Regions from separate parts of the Kineococcus sp. GCM10028916 genome, predicted to be linked through region 2. Evidence: riboswitches for the same ligand, from Rfam matches in the RefSeq annotation. Region 2 holds a riboswitch; the other holds the start of a gene.

Region 1 (5,914 bases), on a different contig from region 2:
GGCTTCAAGATGGCCGAGCCGCTGATCCTGGCCTACGGCCGCGGTGAGCTGACGGAGTTCCCGGCGGCACCGGACGCGGTCCTCGACGTGGTGCCCATCGACCACGTCGTGAACGCCATCCTGGTCGCGTCGGCGACCCCGCCGCCGTTGTCGCAGCCGGCGTACTACCACGTGTCCTCGGGCAACCGGAACCCGTTGACGTTCCGCCAGATCTACGAGTTCATCCGCGAGTACTTCACGGAGCACCCCTTCGACTCCTCCCCCGCGGTCATGCCCACGTGGGACTTCCCGGGAGGCCGGGCCGTGGAGCGCAAGGTCCGGGCCGGGGAGCTGCTCACCGGCGCGGGGAACCGGCTGCTGGCGTTCGCGCCGCGCTCGGAACGGGTCCGCGAGGCCTCCCGCAAGCTCGACAGCCTCAGCCGGCAGCTCGACAGCGGTCGTCGCTACATGGACCTGTACAAGGCCTACACCGAGGCCGAGCTCCGGTTCGTCGACGACAAGACGCTGGCGCTGCACGAGTCGCTGGACCCCGCGGACGCGGAGCTCTTCGGCTTCGACACCTCGACGGTGGACTGGCGCCACTACTGGCTCGACAGCCACTGCCCCAGCGTCACGACGCAGATGCGCAAGTACGAGGAGATCCGCCGTCGGCGCACGCTGACCGAGTCCACCGGCCCGCGGGCGCTGAAGCCCGTCGCGGAGGGTTCGGCTCCCGTCCTCGCGGTCTTCGACCTCGCCGGGACGCTGATCCCGGGGACCGTCGTCGACTCGTACCTGACGCTGCGCCTCTCGGCGCTGGACGCCCCGGCGCGGGTCGCGGAGTTCGGCCGGATCATGCGCCACCTGCCGGGGTGGATCGCCGCCGAACGGCGTGACCGCGGCAGCTTCCTGCGTTCCCTCTTCCGCGGGTACGCGGGCGTCGACCTGGACCTGCTGGAGGCCTACGTCGACGACGTGCACGCGCCGCGCTTCCTGGAGCAGGTCTCCTCGGACGCGTTGCGGCGCATCCAGGGTCACCGCGACGCCGGGCACCGGACGATCCTCATGACGGGGGACGTGCGCCAGGTGACGCGGCCGTTGTCGGCCCTCTTCGACGAGGTCGTCTGCACCGACCTGGACGAGGAGCTCGACCTCGGCGGGCGCCGTCGGGCCAGCGGCTTCCTGAAGTCCCCACCCCTGGTCGGAGAGGCGCGGGCCGCCTGGCTGCGCCGCTACGCCGAGGTCGAGGGGGCCGACCTGTCCGCCAGCTACGCCTACGCCGACTCCCACGTCGACGTGCCGCTGCTGAAGTCGGTGGGCAACCCGACGGCCGTCTCGCCCGACGTCCCGCTGTTCCGGGTGGCCCGCGCCTCGCGCTGGCCGGTGGCGGACTGGGCGGCGAGCTCGCCCGCGCGGCGGCTGCGGGTGCCGCAGCAGGTGCTCGCGGGCACCGACTGAGCCGTGCCGGAAGGCTCCCCGGGGGGTCGACGTGGCAGGATGCGAACCGTGCACTCCACACCGTCGAGCAGTCGATGCGGACCGCCGGTGTCGAGGACCGAAGGATGGCGAGGCTGATGGGGATCCCCCGACCGACGCGGATCGTGCGTGCGCTGCCGTTGCTGCGCAAGCACTCCGGGTCTGCTCCCGAGGACAAGGCCGGTCGGGCGGTCCACCGCAACGACTGGGTGCGCTCGGCCCCGGCCACGGCGGTGCGCTCCGGGCTGCAGCGGGTCCTGATGACCCCCGTCCTGCGCTCGCAGGTGACGGTCCACGTGCACAACGCCGAGGTGCTGGACCGCCTCGGTGGCGCGGCCGTGCTGGTCGCCAACCACTCCTCGCACCTGGACGCCCCGGTGCTGCTGGAGGCCCTCGGGCCGCGCCGTCGCCGCCGGATCGCGATCGCCGCGGCCGCGGACTACTTCTTCGACGTGTGGTGGCGTGCGGCCCCGTCGGGTCTGGTCATCGGCACCTTCCCCCTCGAACGCCGCGGGACGGCGGGGGCGAGCGCGTCCTCGCAGCTGCTCGCCGACGGCTGGAGCCTGGTGATGTTCCCCGAGGGTGGGCGCAGCTACACCGGTGAGATGCGCCCGTTCAAGAAGGGCGCGGCGTACCTGGCCCTGGAGGCCGGGGTGCCGGTCGTCCCGATCGCCCTGCGCGGGACCTACGACGCGATGCCGCCGAAGCGGAACTGGCCGGTGAAGGGGCGTCCGCCGATCCACGTGACCTTCGGCGAGCCGCTGCACGGACGCGAGGGTGAACGGGCCGGGGACTTCACCCCCCGGATCGAGGAAGCCGTCGCGAAACTGCTCGCGAACAGCTGATCCGAGCGCTCCGAGGCGTGATCTGCGCCACACGCGGACGTCGCCCACCAGCCTGATCAGGGGTTTCGTGCACGTTCACGTGACGGTGCGGACACGGCACGGTGTACGCCGGGCCTCGCGCTTGTTACGGTCGGCCCGTCCCTGAGCCCGTTCGGGGACACGTCGCGGAGACGCCGAGTCCTGCCCACCGCGCCGGATGCAGAACCCGTGGGCAGGAGCGGGGGACCCAAGGTTCCTCGGACCACCGCAGTCCGCTGCGGAGTCCTCGGGGTGAAGCCGCGTCCGCGCGGCCGGGTCACACCTTCGACCCGAACCCGACAGCTGACCTCGCAGGCGTTGGAGGCCAACCATGTCTGCGATCCGTCGCGCCCCGTCCCGTCTCGTCCGCCGTGGCCTGCTGGCCACCTTCGCTGCCGGCGCTGCCGGTGCCGCTCTGCTGGGCCCCGTCTCCAGCGCCTCGGCCGCTCCCGTGCAGGAGTGGGACGCGCTCGCCCACTGCGAGTCCAGCGGCAACTGGCACATCAACACCGGCAACGGCTACTACGGCGGGCTGCAGTTCAACCCGCGCACCTGGACCAGCTTCGGCGGTGGGCAGTACGCGGGCCGTGCCGACCAGGCCTCCCGCGAGCAGCAGATCGTCGTCGCCGAGCGCGTGCTCGCGGCCCAGGGCTGGAACGCCTGGCCGTCCTGCTCGCGCCGTCTCGGCCTGCACGGCTCGGCGGACCCCGTCGGCCAGGAGGCCGCGCTGCTCCACCCGGCGCCCGCTCCCGCCCCTGCGCCCGCTCCCGCGCCTGCTCCGGCTCCCGCGCCTGCTCCGGCCCCCGCTCCGGTCGCCGTCGTCGAGGCCGCTCCGGCGCCCGCCGCCCGCACCTACACCGTCGCCCCCGGCGACACCCTCTACCGGATCGCCGTGAACAACGGCGTCGCCGGCGGGTACGTCGCGGTGTGGAACGCCAACCGCGGTCTCATCGGTGACAACCCGGCGCACATCGCCGTCGGCCAGGTCCTCGTCCTCCCCTGATCCCCCTCCCGCCCGTGATCGTGCAGGGATCCCCTGCACGATCACGGGCGGTGGTCCGACCGGGGTCAGGGACGCTGGTCGAAGACGTGCCGGCGCACCCAGGCGTGCATCGCGACGGCCGCCGCCGCCCCCACGTTGATCGAGCGGGTCGAGCCGAACTGCGCGATGGCCAGCACGTCGACGCAGTGCGCGACCGCCTCGTCGGTCAGTCCCGGACCTTCCTGCCCGAAGAGCATCACGCACTCGCGCGGGAGGTCGTAGGTCTCCAGCGGTACCGATCCCTCGACGTTGTCGATGCCGACGATCGGGAGTCCCCGTTCAGCGGCCCAGGCGACGAGGGCCTCCACGTCGGTGTGGTGGTGGACGGACAGGTAGCGGTCGGTGACCATCGCGCCGCGACGGTTCCACCGCCGGTGGCCCACGACGTGCGCACCGGCCGCGTTCACGGCGTTCGCGGTCCGCACGACCGAACCGATGTTCGCGTCGTGCTGCCAGTTCTCGACCGCCACGTGCAGCGGGTTCCGGCGGGTGTCGAGGTCGGCGACGATCGCGGCGTTGGACCAGTACCGGTACTCGTCACCCACGTTGCGCCGGTCACCCTCGAGCAGCAGCTCGGGATCGAAGCGCGGGTCGTCGGGCCAGGTCCCCTCCCAGGGCCCCACGCCGACGACCCGCTGCTCCTGGACCTCGTCACTCACCGGTCCATCATCGCAAGGCTCAGACGGCCTTCTTCCACGCGGACCGGAACCCCAGCGACCGACCGGTCTGCAACAGGCTGTTCTCGTAGAGACGGCGCGCGACGGTGACGAAGAGCACGGCGGTGGCCGCGATGATCAGCAGCGAGAGCAACGGTTCCCACAGGGCGACGTCCCCCTGGACCACGCGCTTGGGCATGACCATCGGCGAGGACAACGGGATGTAGCTCAACGCGGTCTGCAGCGGACCGGGTTCGTTGGCGAGGAAGCTGGCGAAGAACGGCAGCATGACGAACATCTGCACCGGGGTCGCCGTCGACTGCAGGTCCTCGAGCCGGCTCGCCATCGCGCCCGCCGCAGCCCACAGGCAGGAGAGCATCGCGAAGCCGAGGAGGAAGAAGACCAGGAACCACGCGGCGGCGCTGGGGATGCCCGGGATGCTGTCCAGCAGTTCCGGCTGGGCGATGCGCAGGGCCGCCACCCCGGCGACGACGAGCAGCAGGATCTGGCCGAAGGCCAGGATCCCGTTGCCGAGGATCTTGCCGATGAGCAACTGCCGCACCGGGACGGTCGTCACGAGCAGTTCGATGACGCGGGTCTGCTTCTCCTGCACCACGCTCTGCGCGATCGAGTAGCCGAAGAGGACGACGATCTGGAAGAACAGCAGTGCGAACGCGAGGCCGAGGAAGTAGACGAGCAACGGGTCCACCGCGTCGGGGTCGAGCAGTCGCGTCGACGGCGGCGGCAACGACAGGACACGCTGGACCTCGGTCTGGTCCACCCCCAGCGCCTGGAAACCCAGCACGGTCTGCGCGGAACCGATCCGGGTGCGCAGGACGCCGGCCAGGGTGTCCGAGACGCTGCGGTCACCCAGGATGACGGCGCTGGTGTCCCCGACGACCACGGCGGCGTCGACGTCCCCGGCGCGGACAGCGGCCTCGGCGGCCGCGTCGTCGGCGACCTCCTCCAGCTCGATCCGGGTGTCCGGGTCCTCACCGGGCCGGGCGACCACCAACGGCTGCGCCTGCACGGTGACCGCGACGTCGTAGTCGTCGCCACCTCCGGAGATCACCCCGGGCAGGACGGAAGCCGCGGCGACGAGGACGAAGAGCAGGACGGTCGAGAAGATGAAACCCTTGTCCCGCAACTTCTCGGTCATCTCGCGCTGGGCGATGATCCACCACTGGGCGTTCACCGGGACACCTCCTGGAACAGGTCGGACAACGAAGGCAGCAGCGGGGCGAAGGAGCGGACCGGGCCCCGGCGGAGGGCCTCGGCGAGAACCCGCTGGTCGAGGTCGGGATCACCGTGGAGTTCGAGGACGGTCCCGTCGGCACGCCGTTCCAGCACCCGGACGCCGGGGACGTCGTCCAGCCAGCCGAGGTCGGCGTCGGCGACGAGCCGGAAGCGGGATCCGGCCCGTTCCCGGCGCAGCTTCTCCGGTTCTCCCGCGGCGACGACCCGACCGGCGTGCAGGATGACGAGTTCGTCGCAGAGCCGGTCGACGAGGTCGAGCTGGTGGCTGGAGAAGAGGACACCCACCCCCGCCGCGACCTTCTCCCGCAGCAGGTCCGCCATCGCGTCGACGGCGATCGGGTCGAGACCGGAGAACGGTTCGTCGAGGACCAGCAGTTCGGGGTCGTGCACCAGGGAGGCCGCGACCTGGACCCGCTGCTGGTTCCCCAGCGAGAGCGACTCCAGCTTGTCGCCGGACCGGTCACCCAGCCCGAGGCGTTCCAGCAGGTCCTGGCCCCGCTTCGCGGCGACCGCGCGGTCCACCCCGTGCAGCCGGGCCAGGAACACCAGCTGTTCCAGCAACCTGCCCTTGGGGTAGAGACCGCGTTCCTCCGGCATGTAGCCGAACCGGCGGCGGACGGCGAGGTCGGGGACCTTCCCGC
Region 2 (5,914 bases):
GCCAGGTGACGCAGGACGTCGGGGACGGCCGCGGCGAGCTTCACCGTGCGGGCGGAGTCCACCGCGGAGCCCAGGTCGCGCCCGAAACCGGCCCGCGCGTCGCCGGCCGCCCGCCCCCGACGCCCCGAGACCCCCGCCCCGGCGACGGAGATCGCGGCGGACCCCAGCATCACGACGGCCACCACGGCACCCGCCGTGAGGTCGCGCGCGACCAGGGCGGTGACGGCGGCGACGAACACCCCGATGACGACGTCGACGCACCGGTCGACGTAGAGGACGAAGCGCTCGGAGTCCAGGCTGCGGGCGGCGACCTCGCCGGCCGGCACCCGCGCGAGGCGGTGCTGGCGGGTCTGCCCGCGCAGCACCGCCAACCGCGTCGAGAGGGTGACCGCGTTCCACCACCGCGGGTACAGGGCGATCGCGGCGCCCAGGAGGAACGGCACGGTGAGCAGGGCGAGCACGAGGGCTCCCATCGCCGGCCACGCCTGTCGCGCACCACCGCCCCGCTGCAGGGTCTGGACCACGACGCCCCACAGCCAGCCGACGACGGGCCCGTGGATGCCGACGATCGAGACACCCGCGAACAGCACGGCACCGGTCAGCCCCCAGCGCTTGAACCGGGTGGTGGCCCGTGCCACGGAGCGGACCAGCCGGGGACGCGTCGGCTCAGGAGGCTCGCGGGGCTCGCGACGGGGTCGGGTGTGCAGCACCCGGCCCTCCTGGTGCTCCTCGGCGAGTTCCTCGTGCCCACTGGCGCGCACCAGGTCCGCGAAGGCCCCGGGGGTCGCGGCGAGGTCGGACCGCGACCCCTGCTGGACGACCCGCCCGGCGTCCAGGACCGCGACGCCGTCCGCGCGGGCGGTGGTGGAGAGCCGGTGGGCGATGAGGATCCCGGTCCGGCCGGCGAGGAGGCGTTGCGCGGCGGCGGTGACCCGGTGCTCGGTGACGGGGTCCATCCGGGCGGTGGCCTCGTCGAGGACGACGACGCGCACGTCCCGCACGAGGAGGCGGGCGAAGGCGACGAGTTGCTCCTCCCCCGCGGACAGGCTGGAGCCGCCCGGCCCCAGCCGGGTCTCCAGACCGTCCGGCAGAGCGGCGACCCAGTCGCCGAGCCCGAGGGAGTCCAGCGCCGCGGCGACGCGCTCCGCGGGGACGTCCGCCTCGAGGGTGATGTTGCGCCGCAACGTGGCGGCGAGGAGTTCCGTCCGCTGGGTGACGACGCCGACGGCGCGTCGCAGGTGGTGGACGTCGAGGTCGGCGACGTCGACCCCGCCGAGGAACACCGCCCCGCGCGGGGGTTCCAGCGCCCTGGACACCAGCGCGGCGAGCGTCGACTTCCCCGACCCGCTGCGCCCGACGAGGGCGCACGTGGTGCCGGCGGGCACGGTCAGTGTGACGTCGCGCAGGGCGAAACCCCCGGCGTGGGCGAACCGCAGGCCGCGGAACTCCACGGCCGGCGTCCCGGCGGGGACGGGTACCCCGCCCACGGGTTCGGCCGGTGACTTCAGCAGCGACCGGATGCGCTGCACCGCACCGAGTCCGGCCTGGACCTCGGGCAGGCGACCGCTGATCTGGGTGAGGTCGCCGGCGAAACCCGTGCACAGCAACCAGACCGTGACGAGCTGGGCCACGCTCAGCCGACCGTCGCCGACGAGGGCCACCCCGCCGACCACGAGCGCGGAGCAGACCGAGCCCAGGACGAGCGTCGTGCGGCGGGCGACGGCGGCGGCGAGATCGTTCGTCGCCCGGACCCGGGTGAGGACGGTCGCCGCGTTCTGGGCGTAGCGGCGCACGACGTGCGCCTGGCCGAGGCTGGACCGGACGTCGTCACGGCCGGCGACGGCCTCCTCGAGCTGGGCGGCGTGGTCGGTCCAGGCGACCTCCTCGGCGACCTTGCGCTGCACCAGCCGGGGGGTCAGCCGGCGCGCCGTGGACCACACGAGCACGGCCACGACCGGGAACGCGACGAAGGCCGGCCACCACACCAGCCCGGCGACGACCCAGCCGAGCAGGGAACGGGTCAGCCCGCGACCGAGGTCCCACAGCGCCTCGCGGACCAGCTGGGCGAGCTGGCGCGGATCGTCGTCGACCCGGTCGATGACCTCGCCGACGGCCTGCTCCGCCAGCGCCGGGACGGGCTGGGCGAAGGCCGCGGCGAGGAGGTCGGCGCGCAAGCGCCCCTCGGCCCGGCCGACGGCGGTCGCGAGCGCGACCCGTCCGAGGGTGTCGGCGGCGCTGGCCCCGACCACGAGCGAGGCCAGCACCGTGAGCAGCGCAGCCGTGGGCTGCTCCGCGAGCTGGCCGGTGACGACCGTCCCCAGCACCTCGGCGAGCGCCGCGGCTACCCCGAGGACCGTCGCGAGGGTCGTCACTGCTCCCGCGAGTCGTCGCACCGTCAGTCCGGGACGACCCGTCACCGTAGCTCCCCCGTCGCGCCGCGCTCCCCGGCCGACCGGCCGGGGAGCGCTCCGACGCTAGCGAGCGGCCGCCGCCGCGACCTCCCCTTTTCGCGCCGGGGACGGCAGCAGCGAGCTCAGGCGGCGGTGGCGAGGAACTCGTCCCAGCGAGGATCGGGGGTCTCGGCACCCCGCACGGCCCAGGACGCGCCCCGCGGGGCAGCGGGTCGGAACGGCATGCTCCACCCCATCTCCTCGGGTGTGCGGTCGCCCTTGGCGTTGTTGCAGCGCACGCAGCAGGCGACCAGGTTCTCCCAGCTGTCCGGGCCGCGACGGCTGCGCGGCAGGACGTGGTCGACGGTGCTCGCGTGGCCGCGGCAGTAGGCGCAGCGCTGGTGGTCGCGTCGCAGGACGCCACGCCGGCTGACCGGGACGACCTGGCCGCGTGGGACGCGGACGTAACGCGTGAGCAGGATGACGGAGGGCCGTTCGAGGCTCATCGTCGCGCCGACGACGGGGTCGGCGTCGGCGAGGACCACCGACGCCTTCCCGGCGAGCACGAGGACGAGTGCCCTGCGGAAGGACACCACCGCCAGCGGTTCGAAGCCGGCGTTCAGCACGAGCGTGCGCACATCCACCTCCTGAGACGACGAGAGGCGCCGTCCCCGGTGGGGAGGGCGCCTCTGAGAGCGACGACGTGCACATGGTGGTGGTGGTGGTGCACGTGGTGGTGGTGCTCCGCGTGCTGTTGGAGGGCGTGGGGCACCACGGTGGCTGTGCCGCCGTGACGCCTGGTCATCGGACCTCCGTGGGTGCCGTCGTCGTTGACGGCACCCTACGTCGCGAGGGGTGGTGGAGTCAGCAACTTTCCCGTGAATCCCACCGGGCGCGCCGGAACCGGGGAGGTGGCCCGGATCGGCCGGGTCGTGAACGCGAGAACGGCGCCCGTCGCACCACCGTCGGAGGCGGGAACCTCTTCCGGTGGACGCGACGAGCGCCGTTCCTGCGTACCGAGCGACGACCACTCGCCGATCGGTGACCTGCCTCGATCAGACGGTGGCAGCGAGGCGACCGAAGGTGACGGCGTCACTCCAGATCGCGCGGAGCTGGACGGGCTTGCCGGTCCGCGGCGCGTCCCACATCATCCCGCCGCCCGCGTAGATGCCCACGTGGAAGGCACGGCCGGAACCGTTGCTGAAGAAGACGAGGTCGCCGGGGACGGCGTCGCCACGGGAGATCGTGGCCGCGGCCGACTTCTGGGCGGCGGCGGTCCGGGGGATCTCGACACCGACCTGGCGGTAGACGTAGCTGGTGTAGCCCGAGCAGTCGAAGCCGGCGGGGGTGGTGCCGCCGTAGACGTAGGGGACACCGGCGTAGTCGTCGGCCACGTCGAGGATGCGCGCACCCAGCGAGGCCTGGACCGGGGCGGGTGCAGGAGCCGGCGCGGGAGCCGGTGCGGCCACCGGAGCCGCGACGACCGGCGCGGGCTCCGGCACGATCGCGTTCTCCGCGACGCTGGAGGCCACGACCGGGACGGCGTCCGCCGTGCGGGTGGCCCGGGTGAGGACCGGGGCGGCGACGATGACGGGCGCAGCGGCCGGGGCGGCGGCGAACGTCGCGGTGCTCGACAGGGTGCTCACCGTGACGGGGGCCGACACGACGCCGGCGGCGGTGGTGCCGAAGGCGGCGGGGACGGCGGTCGCCACCGAGGCGACGCTCGAGCCGACGGCGGCCGGGGCTGCACTGGTCACGGCGCTCGCGGGGAGAGCGACGGAGACGAGCAGACCACCGGCGGCGGCGGCGACCGCACCGGTGCGGACGGCGCCGCCGGCGGTGCGGGCGACGCTGTCGGACAGGTCGGTCAGGGGGGTACGGGCACGAACGGCGGCGCGGTGGCGCGCCTGGACGCGAGTCGTCAAGGTGGTGGCCTCTCCGACGCCTGCGAGGTGAGCTGTCGGGTTCGGGAGGGAGTATCCCCCGGCCGGTTCGCACCGGCTTCACCCCAAGGACTCGGCGCGACCAGGTGGTCGTGCTCCGCCCGGGAAACGTGGTTCCCCCACCCCTGCCATGAAATGTCTCGGGGGACCTCGACGTGGTGGCAGGGCTCGGCGTCCACGTGAGGGCATCCGCGTGCGCTGTCGAGGATGCGGGTGGACCATAACCCGATCCACGGTCGAATGTCACGACCCGGTGACGAACTGGTGCCGGGGACGTGACGACGCGTCGAGCTCGATCTACGGAGAGTGACGACCGGGGACGCGGAGCGGGCAGCGGCGGGGGCCGAACGGGTGACGCCGTCCCTCACCCTCCGTCGCGGATCACCCGCGGGAGGGCCGGCAGGCGGCTGTCCGGGCTGCTGCCGGGCCCGGAACCCCGCGTCGTCGAGGGGTTCCCGGGTCGGGGCGGGGTCAGCTGAGCGCGACGAAGATGTGCGACGCCTCGGCCGACGTGAGGTCCACCACGCCGTCGCCCACCGCGACCTCGACGCCGGAGGCCGACGACTTCGCGACGACCTCGACCCCGGGGACCAGGCCGGCGGCGTGGAAGCGGGCCAGCAGCGGGACGTCGGTCTGCAGCGGTTCGCCGAGGCGCCGGACGACGACGGAGCGTCCTTCGAGCTCGGGGCTCGTCAGCGACTGCACGCCGGAGCGGAAGTCCTCGGTCGAGCACTCCTCCCCCAGCTCGTCCAGGCCGGGGATCGGGTTGCCGTAGGGCGAGGAGTGCGGGTGGTCCAGGATCGCCACGAGGCGCTTCTCGACCTCCTCGGAGACGACGTGCTCCCAGCGGCAGGCCTCCTCGTGGACGAGGCTCCACTCCAGTCCGATGACGTCGGTCAGCAGGCGCTCGGTGAGGCGGTGCTTGCGCATGACCCGCATCGCCTTCTGCTTGCCGGCGTCGGTCAGCTCCAGCCGTCGGTCGGTGCCCACGTGCAGCAACCCGTCGCGTTCCATCCGCGCCACGGTCTGGGAGACCGTCGGGCCGGAGTGGTGCAACCGCTCGGCGATGCGAGCGCGCATCGGCACGATGCCTTCCTCTTCCAGTTCGAAGACCGTCTTGAGGTACATCTCGGTGGTGTCGATGAGATCGCTCACGGTGCCCATCATCGTTCATCGCGACGGGTGGTCGCACCCTTGACCCCGGGGCCTTCGGGGCGTGTTCGCGCAGAGCGTCCGACGGGTCGGGGCCCCACGTCCACCGGGCCTCCACCGGGCGGGGCGGCGGGCGCGCGGATAGCGTCCCGGCGTGGCCGCCCGCGAACAGGACCGTGACCCGAGGACCAGCGTGCTCTGGTTCCGTCGGGACCTCCGCCTCAGCGACCACCCGGCGTTGCTCGCCGCGGCGGCGGAAGGGTCGGTGCTCCCGCTCTTCGTCATCGACCCCGCGCTCTGGAAGCCCTCCGGGGACGTCCGTCGCGCCTACCTGCTCCGCTCGCTGCGGGCGCTCGACGCGTCCCTGGACGGCAACCTCGTGGTCGAAGCGGGCGACCCGGCGCAGGTGGTGGACGACGTCGCCGCACG

The links. A riboswitch is a leader RNA that binds a small molecule or an ion and turns the genes downstream of it on or off. The one in region 2 is predicted to bind cyclic di-AMP.
Region 1: linked by a shared signal. The riboswitch ahead of ACFQ46_RS23915 (transglycosylase family protein) and the one ahead of ACFQ46_RS16245 (C40 family peptidase) in region 2 are both predicted to bind cyclic di-AMP.

Annotation. Positions count from the first base shown of each region.
Region 1 is NZ_JBHTFM010000022.1:44,139-50,052, forward strand. Features, by position in the region: gene ACFQ46_RS23905 (SDR family oxidoreductase) at 1-1,437, shown strand, start outside; gene ACFQ46_RS23910 (lysophospholipid acyltransferase family protein) at 1,542-2,300, shown strand; cyclic di-AMP (ydaO/yuaA leader) riboswitch at 2,481-2,651, shown strand; gene ACFQ46_RS23915 (transglycosylase family protein) at 2,650-3,321, shown strand; gene ACFQ46_RS23920 (TrmH family RNA methyltransferase) at 3,387-4,019, opposite strand; gene ACFQ46_RS23925 (ABC transporter permease) at 4,039-5,211, opposite strand; gene ACFQ46_RS23930 (ABC transporter ATP-binding protein) at 5,208-5,914, opposite strand, start outside.
Region 2 is NZ_JBHTFM010000016.1:533,060-538,973, forward strand. Features, by position in the region: gene ACFQ46_RS16235 (ATP-binding cassette domain-containing protein) at 1-2,417, opposite strand, end outside; gene ACFQ46_RS16240 (HNH endonuclease) at 2,534-3,028, opposite strand; gene ACFQ46_RS16245 (C40 family peptidase) at 3,446-4,315, opposite strand; cyclic di-AMP (ydaO/yuaA leader) riboswitch at 4,318-4,517, opposite strand; gene ACFQ46_RS16250 (metal-dependent transcriptional regulator) at 4,805-5,488, opposite strand; gene ACFQ46_RS16255 (cryptochrome/photolyase family protein) at 5,640-5,914, shown strand, end outside.